DNA from 2 places in the Kitasatospora sp. NPDC002522 genome. Region 1 is predicted to be linked to the other one. Evidence: riboswitches for the same ligand, from Rfam matches in the RefSeq annotation. Region 1 holds a riboswitch; the other holds the start of a gene.
The links. A riboswitch is a leader RNA that binds a small molecule or an ion and turns the genes downstream of it on or off. The one in region 1 is predicted to bind cyclic di-AMP.
Positions count from the first base shown of each region.

Region 2: another riboswitch for cyclic di-AMP. It lies ahead of ACWD4U_RS02575 (C40 family peptidase); the one in region 1 lies ahead of ACWD4U_RS16605 (M23 family metallopeptidase).

Region 1 covers NZ_JBSFXE010000017.1:17,246-26,004, reverse strand. The annotation lists gene ACWD4U_RS16640 (sensor histidine kinase) at 1-326, opposite strand, end outside; gene ACWD4U_RS16635 (SpoIIE family protein phosphatase) at 418-2,589, opposite strand; gene ACWD4U_RS16630 (hypothetical protein) at 2,685-2,903, opposite strand; gene ACWD4U_RS16625 (hypothetical protein) at 3,077-3,280, opposite strand; gene ACWD4U_RS16620 (TetR-like C-terminal domain-containing protein) at 3,311-3,877, opposite strand; gene ACWD4U_RS16615 (alpha/beta fold hydrolase) at 3,877-4,698, opposite strand; gene ACWD4U_RS16610 (YiaA/YiaB family inner membrane protein) at 4,842-5,132, opposite strand; cyclic di-AMP (ydaO/yuaA leader) riboswitch at 5,359-5,525, shown strand; gene ACWD4U_RS16605 (M23 family metallopeptidase) at 5,536-6,318, shown strand; gene ACWD4U_RS16600 (hypothetical protein) at 6,337-7,251, opposite strand; gene ACWD4U_RS16595 (GNAT family N-acetyltransferase) at 7,302-7,865, shown strand; gene ACWD4U_RS16590 (sensor domain-containing protein) at 7,963-8,673, shown strand.
Region 2 covers NZ_JBSFXE010000002.1:193,706-202,464, reverse strand. The annotation lists gene ACWD4U_RS02585 (gluzincin family metallopeptidase) at 1-341, opposite strand, end outside; gene ACWD4U_RS02580 (C40 family peptidase) at 377-1,438, opposite strand; gene ACWD4U_RS02575 (C40 family peptidase) at 1,647-2,720, opposite strand; cyclic di-AMP (ydaO/yuaA leader) riboswitch at 2,735-2,886, opposite strand; gene ACWD4U_RS02570 (C40 family peptidase) at 3,250-4,287, opposite strand; gene ACWD4U_RS02565 (NYN domain-containing protein) at 4,485-5,906, opposite strand; gene ACWD4U_RS02560 (hypothetical protein) at 6,133-6,399, opposite strand; gene ACWD4U_RS02555 (rhomboid family intramembrane serine protease) at 6,550-7,353, shown strand; gene ACWD4U_RS02550 (Lrp/AsnC family transcriptional regulator) at 7,350-7,631, shown strand; gene ACWD4U_RS02545 (aminotransferase class V-fold PLP-dependent enzyme) at 7,653-8,759, opposite strand, start outside.

The DNA.
Region 1 (8,759 bases):
AGCAGCGCCGGGTCGTCGTGGGTGCGCTCCATCTCGTCCAGCCCGGCCTGCTGGTCGTGCGCCATCACCAGGATCCGGCGGGCCACGCTGAGGAAGGCCCGGGTGGTGGCGGAGTTCGTCTCCTGCTCGCGCAGCGCCGACTCGGCGCCGGCCCGCCGGTCCGCGAGCTCGGCCGCCAGTTCCGCGCGGGTGGCGGCCAGCTCGCGCTCGCCGCGCGCCAGCCGGGCACGCAGCGTGCGGGTGACGGCGCGGAGCCGCACGGCGGTCGCCAGGGCGAGGAGGGTGAGCAATCCGGCTGCTGCCAGGCACCATTGAGTGGTCGTCACGCGGGGATTCTAAGGTGGTGTTACTACTGCCGTATGAACAGATCAGAGCTTGGCTGTTCAGACCACGTCAATATTGGACAAGCTGCCCCGACTAGCCCTCGACGGCGCTACCCGAGCGGTGCAGCAGGAGCAACGCCACGTCGTCCGCCCGGACTTCACGCTCCGTCACATTCAGCGTCAGCAGGTCCGCCAGCCGGGACAGCGCCTCCGGCTCGTCCAACCGCCGCGCCCCGCCCGTCTCCGCGACCCACAGCCCCAGCCCGCCCAGCATCCGCTGCACCGACTCGTCGTAGTCCTCGTCCCGGACCTCCACCAGCCCGTCGGTGTACGCCAGCAGCGTCTCGCCCACCGCCAGCTCCTCCACCGTCAGCGGGTACCGCGCCCCCGGCAGCACCCCCAGCGGCGGCCCGCCCGGCAGCCGCAGCTCCCGCGCCCCGTCCGCGCCGATCAGGACCGGCGACGGATGCCCGGCCCGCGCCGCCCGCACCCGCCCGGTGGCCGGATCCAGCGTCAGGTACAGACAGGTGGCGAACAGTTCGGTGTCCAGCTCGGACAGCAGCCGGCTGGTCCGCTCCAGCGTCGCCGCCGGATCGTTCCCGTCCGTCGCGTACGCCCGCAGCCCGCTGCGCAGCTGGCCCATCACCGCGCTGGCCTCCGCGTTGTGCCCCTGCACGTCGCCGATCACCAGCCCCACCTGGCCGTCCGGCAGCCGCAGCAGGTCGTACCAGTCGCCGCCGATCATCATCCCCTCGGTGGACGGCAGGTAGCGCGCCGCCGAGACGATCCCCGGCACCTCGGGCAGCGAACGCGGCAGCATCGCCCGCTGCAGCTCGCTCGCCCGCTCCAGGTGGATGTCGTACAGCCGGGCCCGCTCCAGCGACTGCGCCAGGATGCCCGCGAACGCCGAGTACATGGTGCGGTCCTCGCGCCCGAAGGACCGCTCGGTGGCGAAGGTGATCAGGCACGACCCCACCTGCCGGCCCGACGCGACCAGCGGCAGCACCGTCCAGGCCGCCGGCGCCCCCGCGGGCCGCGCCCCGCCGCCCGGCTCGCTGAACAGCGGCTTCGCCCGCGCCAACGCACTCTCCATCACCCCGCCGGCCAGCTCGTGCAGCCGGTTCAGCTCCGCCCGGTGCGGACCGCCGAACACCGTCGGCGACACCGGCAGCAGCCGCCCCTCGTCCACCAGGTCCAGCACCACGCTCGCCGCGCCCAGCGCCGGCCGCGCCACGTCGGTCAGCGCCGTGGTCACCTCGCGCACCGTCACCGCCCGCGACAGCGCCCTGGTCAGCGCCAGCAGCAGCGCCGTCCGCGCACCCGCCGCCGGGTTCGGCTCCGCCAGGTCCGGACGCCACGGACGGACCGTCACCAGCCCGGCCATCCGCACCGGCCGCCGGTGCACGTCCAGCATCACCTCGCCGGCCTCGTCCACCAGCCCCACCGACCCGTCCGGCCGCACCACCCGGTACCGCAGCCGGTACCCGCCGCCGGTGGCCAGCGCCTCCGCCAGGCCCGCCTGCACGTCCGGCAGGTCCTCGGGGTGCACCACCCGCGCCAGGTCCGGCATCGGCCCGCCCGGACCCGGCGGCTCCAGGCCCACCACCCGGTACGCCTGCTCGTCCCAGACCGTCTCGCCGGTCACCAGGTCCCGCTCGAACGCGCCCGCGCCGGCCGCGTGCACGGCCAGGGCGAGCAACTGCGCGTCGCCCGACGGCGCTTCGGCCCGCGCCCCGCCCGGCGCGGGCTGCGCCGCGTGCACGTGGTCGAGCAGGTGCGCCAAGCGGTGCGCGCACGCCTCCGCCAGCGTCTCCAACAGGTCGAGGTCCCGCTGCGGCACCGCCCCGCGGTGCGCCAGCGCCAACGCCAGCGACCCCACCGGGTCGCCGTCCACCACCAGCGGCAGCACCGCCAGCGCCACCAGCTCGGTGCCCAGCCCCGCCGCCGCGTTCGGATAGTCGGCACTGGTCTGCCGCGGCGACAGCAGCACCGGCTCCCGGGTGCGCAGCGCCAGCGCGGCCGGCAGCTCGGACGCCGGATCGACCACCCCGTACTTCTGGTGCACCCAGTCCGGCAGCCCGTGCGAAGCGGTCAGCCGCAGCATCCCGTCGTCCAGCAGGTAGAGCGCCGAACCCTCACCGGTGATCCACGCCGGGCCCTCGGCCAGCAGCGTCCCCAGCAGGTCCGCCGCGCTCGACGCGCGCAGCAGCAGCCGCAGGCACCGCAACTCGGTGCGACTGGCAGGCCGCGGCGAGCTCTGGTCCATCCGAAGCGCCGGCCCTTCCGCTCGTCGTGCCAGTGCCGACCATCCTATGGACGCACCGGCCGACCAGGCGGTTCACCACACGGGCCGACGCCGTGTCACTGCCCGTCGACCTCGCCGTACCCCGGCTGCGGCCGCGCGGCGACCGGGCGCAGCGAGAACACCCCGCGCGCCACCGAGAAACCCCGCTGCAGCACCGCCCCGAGGCTCTTCGGCCGGGTCGTTCCCGCCCAGGCGGGCGGAGCGTCGTCCAGGGCGGTCCGGGGCGTGGGGATCAGTCCGGTGGCCGGCTCGGTGTGCTGGGTCGCCTGCGGCATGTGCGCTGTCCTCCGTGCTGTCGGTCACGACCGTGAAGGCGGTCTTCATCGGTATGACTTCCCGACCGACAGACAGTGTTACGCGCGGAGGATGACGAGAAGGTCTCGAACCGGCACCGAGTTCGGGGATTCGCGCGGGAATGCGGCGATTGCGCCGCTCGTCCCGGAGGTGCTCAGAGCGACGGCGCCTGCCCTGTCAGCCCCTGCGCCACCGACTCCGGGTAGTCCGGCGAGAGCGGCAGGTCGGGCGCCGTGACCGCGTCGGTCAGCGGACCGGTGCCGACCGGGTGCGGGGCGGCGTGCGCGCTGGGGGCGGCAAGGGAGGCGACCACGCCGACGGCCAGCGAGGCAAAGGCGAGCATGCTGCGCTTCTTCATACCGGGTAGAACGCGCGAGTCGCCGGGAGGTCACGACGGCCAGTGCGCCAGGCCCGCCACCAGCACCTCCGTCAGGCGCTCCAGCGTCACGTCCCGGCCCTCGGCGAGCTGGAACGCCCCCGCCGTGGCCAACGAGGCGTACCCGTGGGCGGTCGCCCGCAGCGTCCGGGCGGCGTGCACCGCCTCCGACCCCGCCAGCCCGTACCCGCGCAGCACCGCGAACAGCACCTCCACCAGCCGTCCGCCCGCCGCGCTCAACTCCGGGTCCGGGTCCGGCGCCTGGGGCAGCGCCGCGTACCGCCGCGGGAACTCGTCGGCGTACCCGGCGTACGCGGTGAGCAGCGCGGCCACCGCCGCCTCCCGGGAGCGGCCGAGCACGGCCGCCGCCAGCCGCTCGGTCAGGTCGTCGGTGGTCCGCACCGCGACCAGCCGGCGCAGTTCGGCGAGACCGCCCGAGACGTGCTTGTACAGCGAGGGGGTGGCCACCCCGGCCTTGGCGGCGACCGCGGCCAGGGTGAGCGCCTCGGCGCCCTGAGCATCGATCAGGTCGAGGGCGTGGTCCACCACGGCGGCGGTGGAGAGTCCGGCGCGGGGCATCAGGCGATCTTCCCGAGGAAGGCGAGCAGGGCGTCGGCGACGAGCTGCGGGTGCGAGGCCATCGGGTAGTGGCCGGCGTCCTCGATCATCACCTTGCGGCCCTTCAGCGCCGCGGCCTGCCGGTCGGCCAGCACCTCCGGCTTCGGGAAGTCGGGGTCCTTGGCGCCCATCAGCACCAGCCCGGGGGCGGTGACCTCCGCGCACCAGCCGATCGGCGCGGAGTTGCCGTGCAGGTACCCGGCCACCGCGGCCTTGCGGGCCGGCTCGCGCAGCATCGCGCCGAGCGAGGCCCGGTAGTCGTCGAAGTCCGCCGGGCGGGCGCCCTTCGGGTAGTAGAACTTCTGCATCGGGCTCCAGATGCCGGGGAAGGCGCCGATGACCGGCCCGGCGACCCCGAACAGAGCCTTCTGGAAGGCGTTCAGCGGCAGGTTCTCGACGAAGGCGTCGATCAGCACCACGCCGCCGGTGCGCTCCGGGGCGAGCGTGGCGGCGCGCACCACGGTGGCACCGGTGTACGAGCTGCCGACCAGCACGGCGCCGCGCAGGTCCAGGTGGGCGAGCAGGGCGACCAGGTCGTCGGCGATCGCGGCCGGGCTGTAGTCGGCGAAGCCGGTGGAGGTCTCGCCCATGCCGCGGAGGTCCATGGTGACCACCCGGTGGCCGGCCGCGCTCAGCAGCGGGGCGAGGAACCGGTAGACCCGGCGGGAGTCGAGCATGCCGGGGAGCAGGACCACCGGGACGCCGTCGCCCGGGGTGTCGTCGTAGGCGAGGGTGCCGCCGGTGACGTCGAGGTACTGGGTGGTGCCGAGGGTGCTGTTCATGGCGGGCCTCCTGGCTGGTCCGGGCTCTCCGGGGTTCGGCTGACTGCCGATAGCCATAAAGCTAAGGCTAATAGCCTTAGCCGTCAAGTCCTGGAGGTGGCGGAGGCCTGGAGGCCCGCCGGAACGGCGGTCGGCGGGTGCGGTCAGATGCCGTCCACCTTGAAGGGGTCGTGTTCGGCGATCAGCTTCTCCAGGCGGGCCTGGTCGACCCGGCTGGTGAGCGCCCCCTCGTCCTGGCGGTCGCGGATCACCTTGGCCAACGTGAACGCGGAGGTGATCTCGAAGAGCAGTCCGACGGCGAGGAACGCGCGCATCCAGGCGTTCACCGGCAGGTAGGCGATCCCGACGACGAGCGCGACGGTGGCGAGGACGAAGGAGGCGGCGGCCTGGAGGTAGAACGCCGCGGTGGTCCGGTGGGGCATCGGTGCGGTCATGGCACCAGGGTCGGGGCGCGGTCGGCCCGGGTCGTGAGCACGGATACTCAACTCCGCCGTCACGGTCCGTCATGCCGGCGGTGGGGGCTTCTGGTAAACCGTCACAAATCACCCATAGGTCGTCAGGAAAGTTTCACAGCCCCTCGGTAGGAGCTTGGAATCATGGGGTCCATAGGATTAACGTTTGATAACGCAGCGCGGTCGGCAACGCCGTAACCAAGCGGCACCGTGCGCCACGCCTAATCCAACCGGGCACGCCCTTCACCGGGCCGCCCAGGAGCCGGGGAACCACCTTCCACCGGGGTGAATCGGAACGGCCCTCGGGCCCGACCGTAGGAGACCTTCCACCTCCGAACCCGTCAGCTAACCCGGTCGGCGACAGGGAAGGAAGGAGCACGCCCCCGTGGCGTCGACCTACACCGAGAGCACCGGCACCCGGCTGCTCGACCACCCGGCCGAGCAGGACGCCGTCCGGCACCGCCTGCCCCGCCAGTCCCGCGCCGGAGCAGCCCCGCTGTTCGGCGCCGCCGCGATGACCGCCGCGCTCGGCGCCACCGGACTCGCCGCCGCCCCCGCGCAGGCCGCCGCCCCGGCACCCGCCGCACCCGCCGTGACCGCCGCTGACGAGGCGTCGGACGGCCTGCTGGCCGCCGACCCCGGGCTCGCCCTCGCCGCCCGCATCCAGCAGCAGGCCGACGGCCAGCGCACCGCGGCCGACGAGAGCGCCCGGGTCGCCGCCGCCCAGGAGGCCGAGGCCAAGCGGGCCGCCCAGCAGGCCGGGACGCACCGCGACGCCTACGCCCTCCCGCTCGCCGACTACCAGCTCACCGCACACTTCGCGCAGTCCGGCGACCACTGGGCGCTGCTGCACACCGGCCTCGACTTCACCGCCCGCACCGGCACCCCCGTCGCCGCCGTCGCCGCCGGCACCGTCACCTCGGCCGGCTGGTCCGGCGCCTACGGCTACCGCGTCATCCAGACCCTGCCCGACGGCACCGAGATCTGGTACTGCCACCTGTCGCAGATCGCCACCCCGTCCGGCCAGGTCACCGCCGGCACCGTCCTCGGCGCGGTCGGTGCCACCGGCAACGTCACCGGACCCCACCTCCACCTGGAGGTCCGCCCCGCCGCGGGCGCCCCGATCGACCCGCTCCCGTGGCTCACCGCCCACGGCCTCCAGCCGTAGGCACCGCCGCCTGACCGGCTATCCCTCCGGGTCCAGGCCCGGGAGCCCGTCCCGCTCGGCCTGGCCCGGGAGGTACTCCTCCGGCGCCAGGTCCGCGAACGCCTCCCGCTGGGCCGGACCCGGCACGTAGTCCTCCGGCGCCAGGTCCGGGTACTCCTCCAGCAGCAGGCGGGCCAGGCCCGGGACGGTCCACTCGCCGCACAGGTCGATCGCGGCCTCGGCCACCGCCGCCTCGAACCCCTCGAAGTCACCGGCGAGTTCGGCCGGCATCGGGAGCCCGCGGGCGGTCAGCTCGGCCAGGTTGCGGTACGAGCGGTGCATCAGGCCCTGCTCCAGCAGCCGCCGCGCCCCGTCGGTGGCCATCCCCACCACCCGGATCCGCTCCGGGCTCCACGCGTCGCCCGGCTCCAGGCCCGGCACCTGCTCGAACGCCGCCTGCCGCTCCTCCTGCGTGAACTCCCGGAAGCCGTCCAGCCACACCCGCACCGCGTCCAGGTCCCACTCCGGCACCCCGTCCGCCCGCAGCAGCAACGCGTACAGCCGCGGCCAGGTCACCAGGTCCGAGCGCCGCAGCAGCCCCGCCAGCAGCTCGCCCTGCCAGTCGGCCTCCTCGTGCAGCCGCTCCCACCGCTTGGCGTTCAGCCGCCGCGCCGTACGCTGACGGTCGATCAGCAGCCGCACCGCCGCGCCGTACGCCAACGGGTCGCCGTCCGGCTGGACGTACAGGTGCAGGCGCTCGTACAGCAGCTGCTCCACCATCGGTGAGGACAGCTCCGGGAACCCGTCGTGCAGCCGGGCCCCACCGAGCTCCAACAGCGTCAGGACGGCCCGCACCGCCCCCTCGTCCACCGGCGGCAGGCCCTCGCCCGCCGCCCAGTCGAGCAGGTCGGCGGTCCGGGTACGGGGCAGCAGCTGCAGGTCGTCGTCATCCACCCAGGTACGTTAACCGGTCCCCACCCCACCGCCGGGTAGGGTCGGGCGCCATGGAAACCGTCCGGCTGACCGGGCCCCGGCTCACCCTCCGCGAGTACCGGCACACCCCGGAGGAGGTCGCCGCGCTGCAGGCCGTGCACGGCGACCCGCGAGTCGTCCGCCACCTGGCCTTCGAAGCCCAGGACTTCGAGGGCTGCGCCGACCAGCTGGAGCTCTACCTCGACGAGGCCGAACGCGAGCCCCGCGAGCACTACCGCCTCGCCGTCGAGCACCTCTCCGGCGAGGTGATCGGCCAGGCCGCGCTCACCCGCGAAGGCGACCACGCGGCCCAACTCGGCGTCGCCCTGCGCCCCGACACCTGGGGCCACGGCTACGCCGCCGAGACCACCGCGCTGCTCTGCACCCTCGCCTTCGACCACCTCGCCCTGCACCGCCTCACCGCCCGCACCCACCCCGCCAACACCCCCGCCCAACGTGTCCTCACCCGCGCCGCCTTCCACTACGAGGGCCGCCTCCGCCACGACACCCACCGCTCCGGCACCTGGCACGACGCCCTCCAGTACTCCCTCCTCGCCCCGGAGTGGCAGGAGCTGCAGCGCAGGCAGGGGGGTTAACCCCACCTCGGATCCGGCAGCAGGCGTCATTCCGACCGGGCAGCCCGCTGCGGCACCTTGGAGGAGTAGCCAGTCACCCGATCCGAAGGGCCCGCTGATGTCCACCGCCTCGCACCCGGTCTCCGCTCCGAGCGTCTCGCGCAAGCCGGCCGTTGAATCGCGGCCGGGGTTCTGGCGGGCGCCGTTCTCCTCCTTCACGTTCCGCGAGTTCGGGTACACGTTGACCGGACTGCCGATGGCGATCCTCGGGTTCACGGTGGTGGTGACGCTGTTCTGCCTGGGGATCGGGACGGCGGTCACCATGCTGGGGCTGCCGGTGCTGGCGCTGCTGCTGGTGGCGGCCCGCGGGCTGGGCGCCGGGGAGCGGTACCGGGTCGGCAGCCTGCTCGGGCTGGAGCTGCCCGCGCCGCGGCCGGTGACGGTCCGTCGGGAGGGCGTGTGGGGCGCGATCACCGCGCGGCTCGGCGACGCCGCGGGGTGGAAGGCGGTGCTGCACCAGTTCGTGATGTTCCCGTGGGCGGTGTTCAGCTTCAGCGTCTCGCTGGTGTTCTTCACCGTCGGCTGGGCGCTCGTGCTGTTCCCCGCCTACCAGTGGGTCTTCGCGCGCTACACCGACTGGAACGGCTACCGGGTCGCCGACTGGACCGACAGCCACGGCGTGCACCACGTCTACGAGCTCACCTCGTTCTGGCAGATCGCCGCTGTCACCGTGGTCGGCCTGGTCCTGGTCTTCCTCACCCCGCACCTGATCCGCGGCCTGACCAACGTCAACCGCCTCGCCGCCCGCGCCCTGCTCGCCGGCCACTGACCACGCGCCGGGGCCGGGCCCAGCGCCCGGCCCCGTGCCGACCGCACGCACGAACATGCGCCGCCCAGGGCCCCGTGTTCGGATGG
Region 2 (8,759 bases), on a different contig from region 1:
CGGTCGGCGCCCGCCGGCGGCTCGGTGAACGAGCCGAGCTTCAGGGTGTACTCGGCGAAGCGCAGCTCGGCGGTGCGCTCCAGCAGGTCCCGGTCGGACTCCTCGGCCTCGGGGGCGCCGAGCGCCAGCAGCCGGGCGGCGTCGCCCTGCCGGACGGCGAGCGCCCGCAGCGCGAGCAGCCGCTCGACGTCGCCGCGGGTGTCGGGCGCGGCGGGCGCTGCCAGCGGCGCCCGGCGGGGCGGGGCGACCGCCCGGGGCAGCGAGAGCTGGACCGCCCCGGCGGCGGCCAGCAGCAGGGCGGCGCGACGGGACAGCGGAGCACCGACCTGCCGCCCGGACACCCGGGGCAGGTCGGTGACCAGGGGCTCGTCCGGGCTCAGACCCGCACCACCGAGCTGACCGGCATCGCGTTGACGCTCTCGTAGCGGACCCGGGCCCCGGGGTACGGGGCGTGCACGACGACACCGCCGCCGGCGTACATGCCGACGTGGTGCATGTCCTTGTAGAAGATCACCAGGTCTCCGGGCCGGGCTTCGGCGAGGCTCACCCGCCGGCCGGCCGAGGCCTGCTCCTGCGAGGTGCGCGGCAGGGTCACTCCGGCCTGCCGCCACGACCAGTACATCAGACCGGAGCAGTCGAACGTGCGCGGGCCGGTCGATCCGTACACGTAGGGGGAGCCGATCTTGGCGATCGCGGCGGCCAGCGCGACCGCGGCGCGGTCCGAGGAGGGCGGCTGGTCGCCGAGGTCGACCCGGTCGGCGCCGCGGGTGGCGCGCTGCTCGGCCTCCCGGGCGTCGTCGGTGATCAGCCGGGCGCGCTCGGTGGCGCCGAGGCCGTTCAGCAGGTGCTGGGCCCGGCCGAGCCGCGCCTTGACGTCCTCCTTGGCGGCGGCCAGCGACTGCCGGACGTTCTCCAGCTCGGCGAGCTTGGCGGTCGCCTCCTGGCGGCGCTGGTCGAGCCGGCGCTGCCGGTCGGCGACCTCCCGCAGGGTGTCGTTCTGCCGGGAGGTGGCCTGGTCGAGCGAGCGGGCGCCGTCCAGGTAGCCGGCCGGGTCGCGGTCGAGCATCAGCCGCAGGGTGGGGTCGACGCCCTGCGCGCGGTACTGGGCGGCGGCGACCGCGGCCAGGTTGCCGGTCAGCCGGTTGAGCTCGTCCTGCCCGGCGGCCACCTGGTCCTGCAGCGAGGCCGCCTCGGCCTGCAGCTTCCGCTGCTGCTCCTGGGCGGCGTTGAACTTCTCGGAGGCCTGCTCGGCCTCGTCGTACAGCTGGTCGACCTGCGCCTTGACCTCCTTGCGGCCCAGCGGCTCGGCCGGGCTGAGCGGCGCCGCGCCGGCGGCGGCGACCGTGACGCCGAGCGCGCCCGCGGCGGCGGCGGTGAGCGCCAGGGCGCGGGCCAACCGCTGGACGCCCGGCAGTGGGGGGCGACGGTGCACCGACATGCGCGAGGACTCCGTTCCTGCGGCCGCCTCCGCCGCCGCCCGGCGGGGCGGCCGTCCGCTCGGGGGCTCGGGGGCAGAGGTTAGCGAGTCGGATCGATCCAGTCCAAACCCTGACACCTTCGAATATTTGACCGCGAATCGGACATCGGGACGACGAAGGCCCGACACCCCAGGTCGGGGGTGTCGGGCCGTTCGCGCTGACCCTGGGTCAGACCCGCACGATGGTGTTGATCGGCATCGCGGTGGCCGACTCGTAGCGGACCTGCGCACCGGTGTGCGGGGCGTGCAGGACCTGCCCGTTGCCCACGTACATGCCGACGTGGTGCATGTCGCCGTAGTAGATGATCAGGTCGCCCGGCTGGGCCTTGGAGATGTCCGACCCGATCCGGGTGCCGGCGCCGGCCTGGGCCTGCGAGGTGCGCGGGATCGAGACGCCGGCCTGCGCGTAGGCCCACTGCATCAGGCCGGAGCAGTCGAAGGTGGTCGGACCGGCCGCGCCGTAGGAGTACCAGCTGCCGAGCTTGGACGTGGCGGCGGCGAGCGCGGCCCCGGCGTAGCCGGAGGTGGCCTTCACGGCGCCGAGGTCCGGGCGGGACTCGTCGCGGGAGGCGCGCTGGGCGGTGTCGGCCTGGGCGCGGGAGTCCGCGGCGGCCTTCGCCTCGGCGGCGGCCAGCTCGTCGCGCTCCTTCTGGGTGAGCGAGTTGAGCAGGTCGGTGGCCTTGGCCAGCTTCGCCTGGATGTCCTCCTTGTCGGCCTTCAGGGCCTTGGCGGTGACGTCCAGTTCGGTGAGCTTGCGCTGGGCCTCGTCGCGCTGCTGGTCGAGCGCGGCCTGCTCGGTCTTGAAGGACTTCAGCAGCCCGGCCTGGGTGGAGCCGACCTGGTCCAGCGCGCCGGCCTGCCCGAGGAAGGCGTCCGGGCTGCTGGAGAGCATCAGCTGCATGGTCTGCGAGACGCCGCCGGTGCGGTACTGCTCGGCGGCGATGCCGGCCAGGCTGTCCTGAACGGTGGTCACCCGGTCCTGCTGGCGCGCCACCTGGTCCTGCAGCTGGCCGACCTGCTTCTGCAGGTCCTGCTGCTTGACCACCGCGGCGTTGTACGCCTCGGTCTTCACCTCGGCCTGCTCGTTGAGCTGGTCGACCTGCTGCTTGACCTGGTCCTTGGTCGGCGCCGGGCCGGCGTGCGCACCGCCCTGGGTGGAGAGCGCCACGGCGGTGGCGGCGGCGGCAGTGAGAATCGAGACCCGGGCACGGCCTGCGGGCTTGGGACGACGATGGGACGCCACGAAGGCGGACTCCTTCTTCCTCACACACCGCCTACCGGGTGAGCTGACGGGTTCGGGCCGGAAGAAGCCCTACGGTGCCTCACCGGCCGCTGCTACGGCCGACCTGACACCGATTCACCCCGGGGGAACGTGGTTCCCCGGCTCCGTTCGACAGCACCCCCGCAGGGGCATCCCCGTCGGCAGGCCTCGTGGTGACGGCCCGCCCGCTGTGTCACGGACTCGGCGGCGACCTCCGCCGTCGCCCCCCATGGGCGATCGACATTGCGGTGGTCGAGGCATGACCCTAGTAACCGATCCGTGATCCGTTCAAATCCTTGTCAGAAGAAAATCTGATTCTGCGTCGAATTCGATTACGAATCTGACCGACCGTGATCAGCCTGTAACGTAGAGCTTATTGATTTTCACCATATGGTCGAGAAATGACACGCCCGGACGTGTCGCGGATCACAGGGAGATCTCGACCCGTCCGGGCGTGTCACGGTGCGTCAGTTGTCGCCCTCTGTGGGCTTATGTCCGGTTCGTCGGATCGTCAGATCCGGCGGATGGTGTTGATCGGCAGGGTGTCGACCGCCATGGTCTTCACCACGTCGCCGGTGTGCGGCGCGTGCAGCACCAGGCCGTTGCCGATGTACATGCCGACGTGGTGCTGGTCGCCGTAGTAGATGACCAGGTCGCCGGGCTGGGCGTTGTGCCAGTCACGGCCGACGTTGACGCCCGCGGTGGCCTGCGACTGCGAGGTGCGCGGGATCGAGACGCCGGCCTGCGCGTAGGCCCACTGCATCAGGCCGGAGCAGTCGAAGCTGCTCGGACCGGTCGCGCCCCAGACGTACGGCGCGCCCTGCTTGCCGAGCGCGGCCTTCACCGCGACCGCGGCGTAGCCGCTGGCCGGCGGGAGGCTGGAGATGTCGACCCGGGAGGCGCTGCGGGAGGCGGAGCCGCCGGTGCCCTCCAGGATCGAGGCGCGGTCCGCGGCGCTGAGCTTGCTGAGCAGCTTCTGCGCCTGCTGGAGCTTGTCCTGGACGTCCGCCTTGGCGTCGTTCAACGCCTTGGTCTGGCTGTCCAGTTCGGCCAGCACCTGGGCGGCTTCCTGCTTCTGCTGGTCCAGCCGGCGCTGCTGGTCCTTCAGCGACTTCAGGGTCTCCGCCTGGGTGCTGGCGGCCTGGTCGAAGGAGGACGCCTGCGCGAGGTAGGTGTCCGGGTTGGCGGAGAGCATCAGCTGCATCGACGGGTCCACCCCGCCCTGGCGGTACTGGTCGCCCGCCACCGCGGCCAGCCCGGAGGCCAGTTCGGTCATCTGCTCCTGGCTGCGGGCCACCTGGTCCTGCAGCTGGTCGGCCTGCTTGCGCAGCTGGTCGGAGCGCTCCTTGGCACCGTTGAACTTCTCGGCCGCCTGCTCCTGCTCCTCGAGCAGCTTGTCGACCTGCGCCTTGACCTCGTCCTTGCTCGGCGACGCGGGCGCGGCGTGCGCGCTCACCTGGGCCGACAGGGCGACCGCGGTCGCGGCGGCAGCGGTGAGCACGGAGACCCGTGCGCGGCTCGGCTGCTTGGGACGGCGGTGGGAGGCCAAGGGAGGTGCTCCTTCTTCCTGCTGGACTCACCCCTAGGAGTGATAGTCCGGAATATAGGTTTGACGCCAGACCCTAGTGAAGTCCAAGCCTTCGCGTCCACTCCCAGGTGCCCGCGAACCGGCCTCCCCGGACGCTTTCACCACACCGACACACTCCGGCAACCTCGCGGGGCCGCCTGATCGGCCGTCAGCCGAGGTCAGGTCCGGGACAACCGGTTGAGCAGCAGCGTCGAGGAGACCGGGCGGGCGCCCGCCTTCCGCACCCCGTCCGCGACCTCCTTGTCGGCCGAGACCACCACCACCGGACGGCCCTGCGGCTCGGCCCGGACCAGTCGGCGGATCAGCTCGTCCGCGGTCTCCCCGGTGCGGCTGAACCGCACCCGCACGCCGCGCGGCGGCGCCATGATCACCGGGACGTCCAGGTCCTGGCCGTCGAAGACGCAGGTGACCTCGGCCTGGGTGCGCTGCGCGAGCATCGCCAGCCCGCCCAGCAGCCGCAGCCGCTGCTGCTCCAGCGGCAGTTGCGGGTAGCCGGTCTTGGTCACGTTGTAGCCGTCCACCACCAGGTGGACCTGCGGGATCGCCAGCAGCTGGTCCAGCAGCGCCGGATCGTCCTCGGCCAGGCCGCGCCGGGCCACGTCGTTCGGCGAGGCCGAGCCCGGCTCCACCGCCTCCACCAGGTCCGCCGGGCGCAGCGCGGTGACCGGCAGGGCCAGTTCGCGCTGCAGGCCCTGCGCGGACTGCAGCACGGTGTCCAGCAGCAGGCGCAGCCGCATGTCCTCGACGCTGCGGCCCTCGCGGGCGGTGCGGCGACCGGTCTCCACCGCCGTCTCCAGCTCGGAGACCCGGTGGCGCAGCCGGCGCGCCTCGCTCTCGGCGGCGCTGCGCTCGGCCGCGGCGGCGGCCTTCGCCGCCTCCAACTCCCCTGCCAGGCGGCGGCTCTCGGCCTGGGCCCGGCGGGTGTCGGCCTCCAGCGAGCGGACCTTCTTGCGCAGCGAGTCGGCCTCCCGCCGCACCCCCTCGGCCTCGGTGCGGACCCGCTCCAGCTCGCCGCGGGCCGTCGACCTGGCCTCCGCCAGCTCCTCCTGCAGCCGTTCGGCCAGCCTGGCCGCCTCGGCCGCCGCGCCCTCCGCGTCGGCCCGCTCGGCCTCCTCGCCGGCCTCGTGCACCAGCCGGGTCCAGCCGGTCGGGCGCAGCAGGTAGGCCGCCGCGGCGACGTCCATCGGGTCGGCCGCGGCCGGCACGGTGCCCGCCTCCAGCGCGCGCACCAGGTCCGGCTGGCCCAGCCGCAGGCGCTCGGCTATCCGGATCCGGAAGGCCGGCTCCGACTCCAGCGCGGCGGCCAGCGCGGTCGCCGCGTACTTGGCCCGCCGGGCCGGCGTGAACTTGGCGTACGGGCGCAGCGAGGCGGGCAGTTCGGCGGCGGGGATGCCGCCCAGCGCGTCGGAGGCGATCCCGACCACCCGTCGGCGCACGCCCTCGGGCAGCGCCCGGCCGGTCACCTCGGCGGCGTCCTCGCCGGGCTGCTCCGCGAGGGCCTCGGCGGCATCCTCGCCGGGCTGCTCCGCGAGGGCCTCGGCCGCACCGTCCGGCTCCTCGACCGGTCCGGGCTCAGGAATGGACGCGATCCCGTCCGTGCCCGTGGGCGCGTTCGCTGCCTCCACCACTGTCCTCGGCTCCGATCCTGGTCCGGGCGGCCCGGCCCGGCCGTCTGCCGCGCCGCCGTGAACCACCGCTTCCTGTAATTGTCCCGTCTACCGTGCCGCACCGACAGCACCCCACCGACGAGTCCGCCCCGCGCCCCCGTCCGGAGTGCGGACGGGAGGGCGGGGCGGTGGGGTGGCGTCAGCCCTGCTGGCCGCCGTCGGCCGCGGCGTCGTCGGCGCCGGGACGGGCCACCAGCTCGACCTGGTCGACGGCGTTGCACCAGCGGCAGCGCACCGACTCGATGGTCTCGGCGAGCACCTCGGTCTCCTCGACCTTCGACTCACCGGACAGGTCGAAGTGCAGGAAGTCGATCACCCGGGACGAGCGGGTCACGTCGAAGCGGGTCAGGTTGCCACACAGCGTGCAGCGCCAGCGGGTCTCGGCGGTCGGCGCGGCAATGGTCATCAGTGGTCCCTCTCGGCTGGTCCCATGGTCCGGGCCTCCAGCCTATTGCCTGGCCCGGTGCCCCCGGCCCCCCGGTCCACTGCGCGGACGCTCACCCGGCCGGAGCAGCGCCCGGTGTCACCGCCGCGCCCCCGAGGAATGCTGACCGGCATGGTGCTCCCCGCCCTCGCCCGGGCCGGTTCGCCGGCGGCCGCGCGGACCGCCCGCGCCCCGGCCGTCACCTACCTGCTGCTCGCGGTGTCCGCGCTGGTCCTGGTCCTGGGCCCGTCCGGGCTGAACCCGCTGTACGGCAGCGGCGACGCCCGGCTCTGCGCCGAGCAGCGCTACGAGCACCGCTGGGGCGCCGTCCCGGCCGAGCTGCTCGGCGGCCACCCGCTGACGGCCGCTCAACTCGCCACCCTCTCCCCCGCCGCCCCCGGCTGCGCGCTGCCGCCGACCCACGGAAAGGTCCCCGAACTCTCGGTGCTGACCTCGCTGTTCGTGCACGCCGGCTGGCTGCACCTGGTCGGCAACCTGCTCTTCCTCTTCGTCTTCGGCCCCGCGGTGGAGGCCCGGCTCGGCCGGCTGCGCTTCCTGGTCGGCTACCTCGCCATCGGCTACCTGGCGACCTACGGCTACGCGGTGGCCGAGGCGCACACCCCCGACGCCATGCGCGCGCTGGTCGGCGCCTCCGGCGCGATCGCCGGGGTGCTCGGCGCGTACCTGCGGCTCTATCCGAAGGCCCGGGTGACCACCCTGGTGCCGATCCTGCTCTTCCTGCCGCTGCGCTTCCCCGCCTGGCTGGTGCTCGGCCTGTGGTTCGCCCTGCAGTGGTGGTCCGTCAGTTCCGGCGGCACCGGGGTCGCCTACCTGGTCCACGTGATCGGATTCGCCACCGGCTGGCTGTTCGCCTGGGCCGCCCGTCCGGCGGGGGATACCCTGGGCGCACCTTCTCGAACAGGAGTTGCTCAGTGATCACCGCGATCGTCCTCATCAACACCAGCGTCGACCGGATCCCCGAAATCGCCGAGGCGATCGCCGCCATCGAGGGCGTCACCGAGGTCTACTCCGTGACCGGCACCTACAACCTGATCGCCATGGTCCGGGTACGCGGCCACGAGGACCTGGCCGAGGTGATCCCCGGCCGTCTGAACAAGATCCCCGGCGTGATCGACACCGAGACCCACATCGCCTTCCGCACCTACTCCCAGCACGACCTGGAGGCGGCCTTCTCGCTCGGCCTGGACGAGTAGCGGCCGCCTCCCCGGGCGGGCTCAGCGCTGGCGGCCCCGGTCGATCTCCGCGGCCGCCACGCAGCGCCCGCCCTCGTTGCGGTAGCTCCACTTCGCGCCGTCGGTGACCAGCTCCCGAACGGCCGTCAGGAACCGCTCCAGGTGCTCCTCCGGGGTGCCCGCGCCGAAGCTCACCCGGATCGCGTTCAGGCTGCGCTCCCCCGGCAGCGAGGGCTCCGGCGCGCCGCACTCGCTCGGCGCGGCCTCCTCGCCCCCGAGCAGGGTGCGCACCAGCGGGTGCGCGCAGAACAGCCCGTCCCGCACCCCGATCCCGTACTCGGCGGAGAGCGCCGCCGAGAAGTGCGAGCTGTTCCAGCCCTGCACCACGAAGGACACCACGCCGACCCGGTCCGCCTCGGCGCCGAACAGGCTGAGCACCCGCACCTCGGGGATCGCGGCCAGACCCGCCGTCAGCTTCGCCACCAGCGCCCGCTCGCGGGCCTCCAGCGCGTCGAACCCCGCCTCGGTCAGCGCCCGGCAGGCCGAGGCCACCGCGTACGCCCCGATCACGTTCGGCGAGCCCGCCTCGTGCCGCGCCGGGCCGGTGTGCCACTCGACCGCCACCGAGCCGTCCAGCTCCCGCGCCACCGTCCGGCTCGCCCCGCCGCCGGCCAGGTACGGCTCCGCCGCGTCCAGCCAGTCGGAGCGGCCCGCCAGCACGCCGGCGCCGAACGGCGCGTACAGCTTGTGCCCGGAGAACGCCACCCAGTCGACGTCCAACTCCCGCACCGAGAGCCGGTGGTGCGGCGCCAGCTGGGCCGCGTCCAGCACCACCCGGGCGCCGTACCGGTGGGCGACCTCGGTCAGCTCGCGCACCGGCCACAGCTCGCCGGTGACGTTCGACGCCCCGGTCACGCAGAACAGCTTCGGCCCGTCCGCCGCGCCCAGCAGCGCCTCCTCCAGCGCCGCCACCGCCTCCGCGTGCGAGCGCGGCGCCCGCAGGTAACGCACCGTCAGGCCCTCCCGCCGCCAGGGCAGCAGCGAGGCGTGGTGCTCCGTCTCGAACGCGAACACCTCGGTCCCGGCCGGCACCGCGCCCGCCAGCAGGTTCAGCGAGTCGGTGGTCGCCCGGGTGAACACCACCTGGTC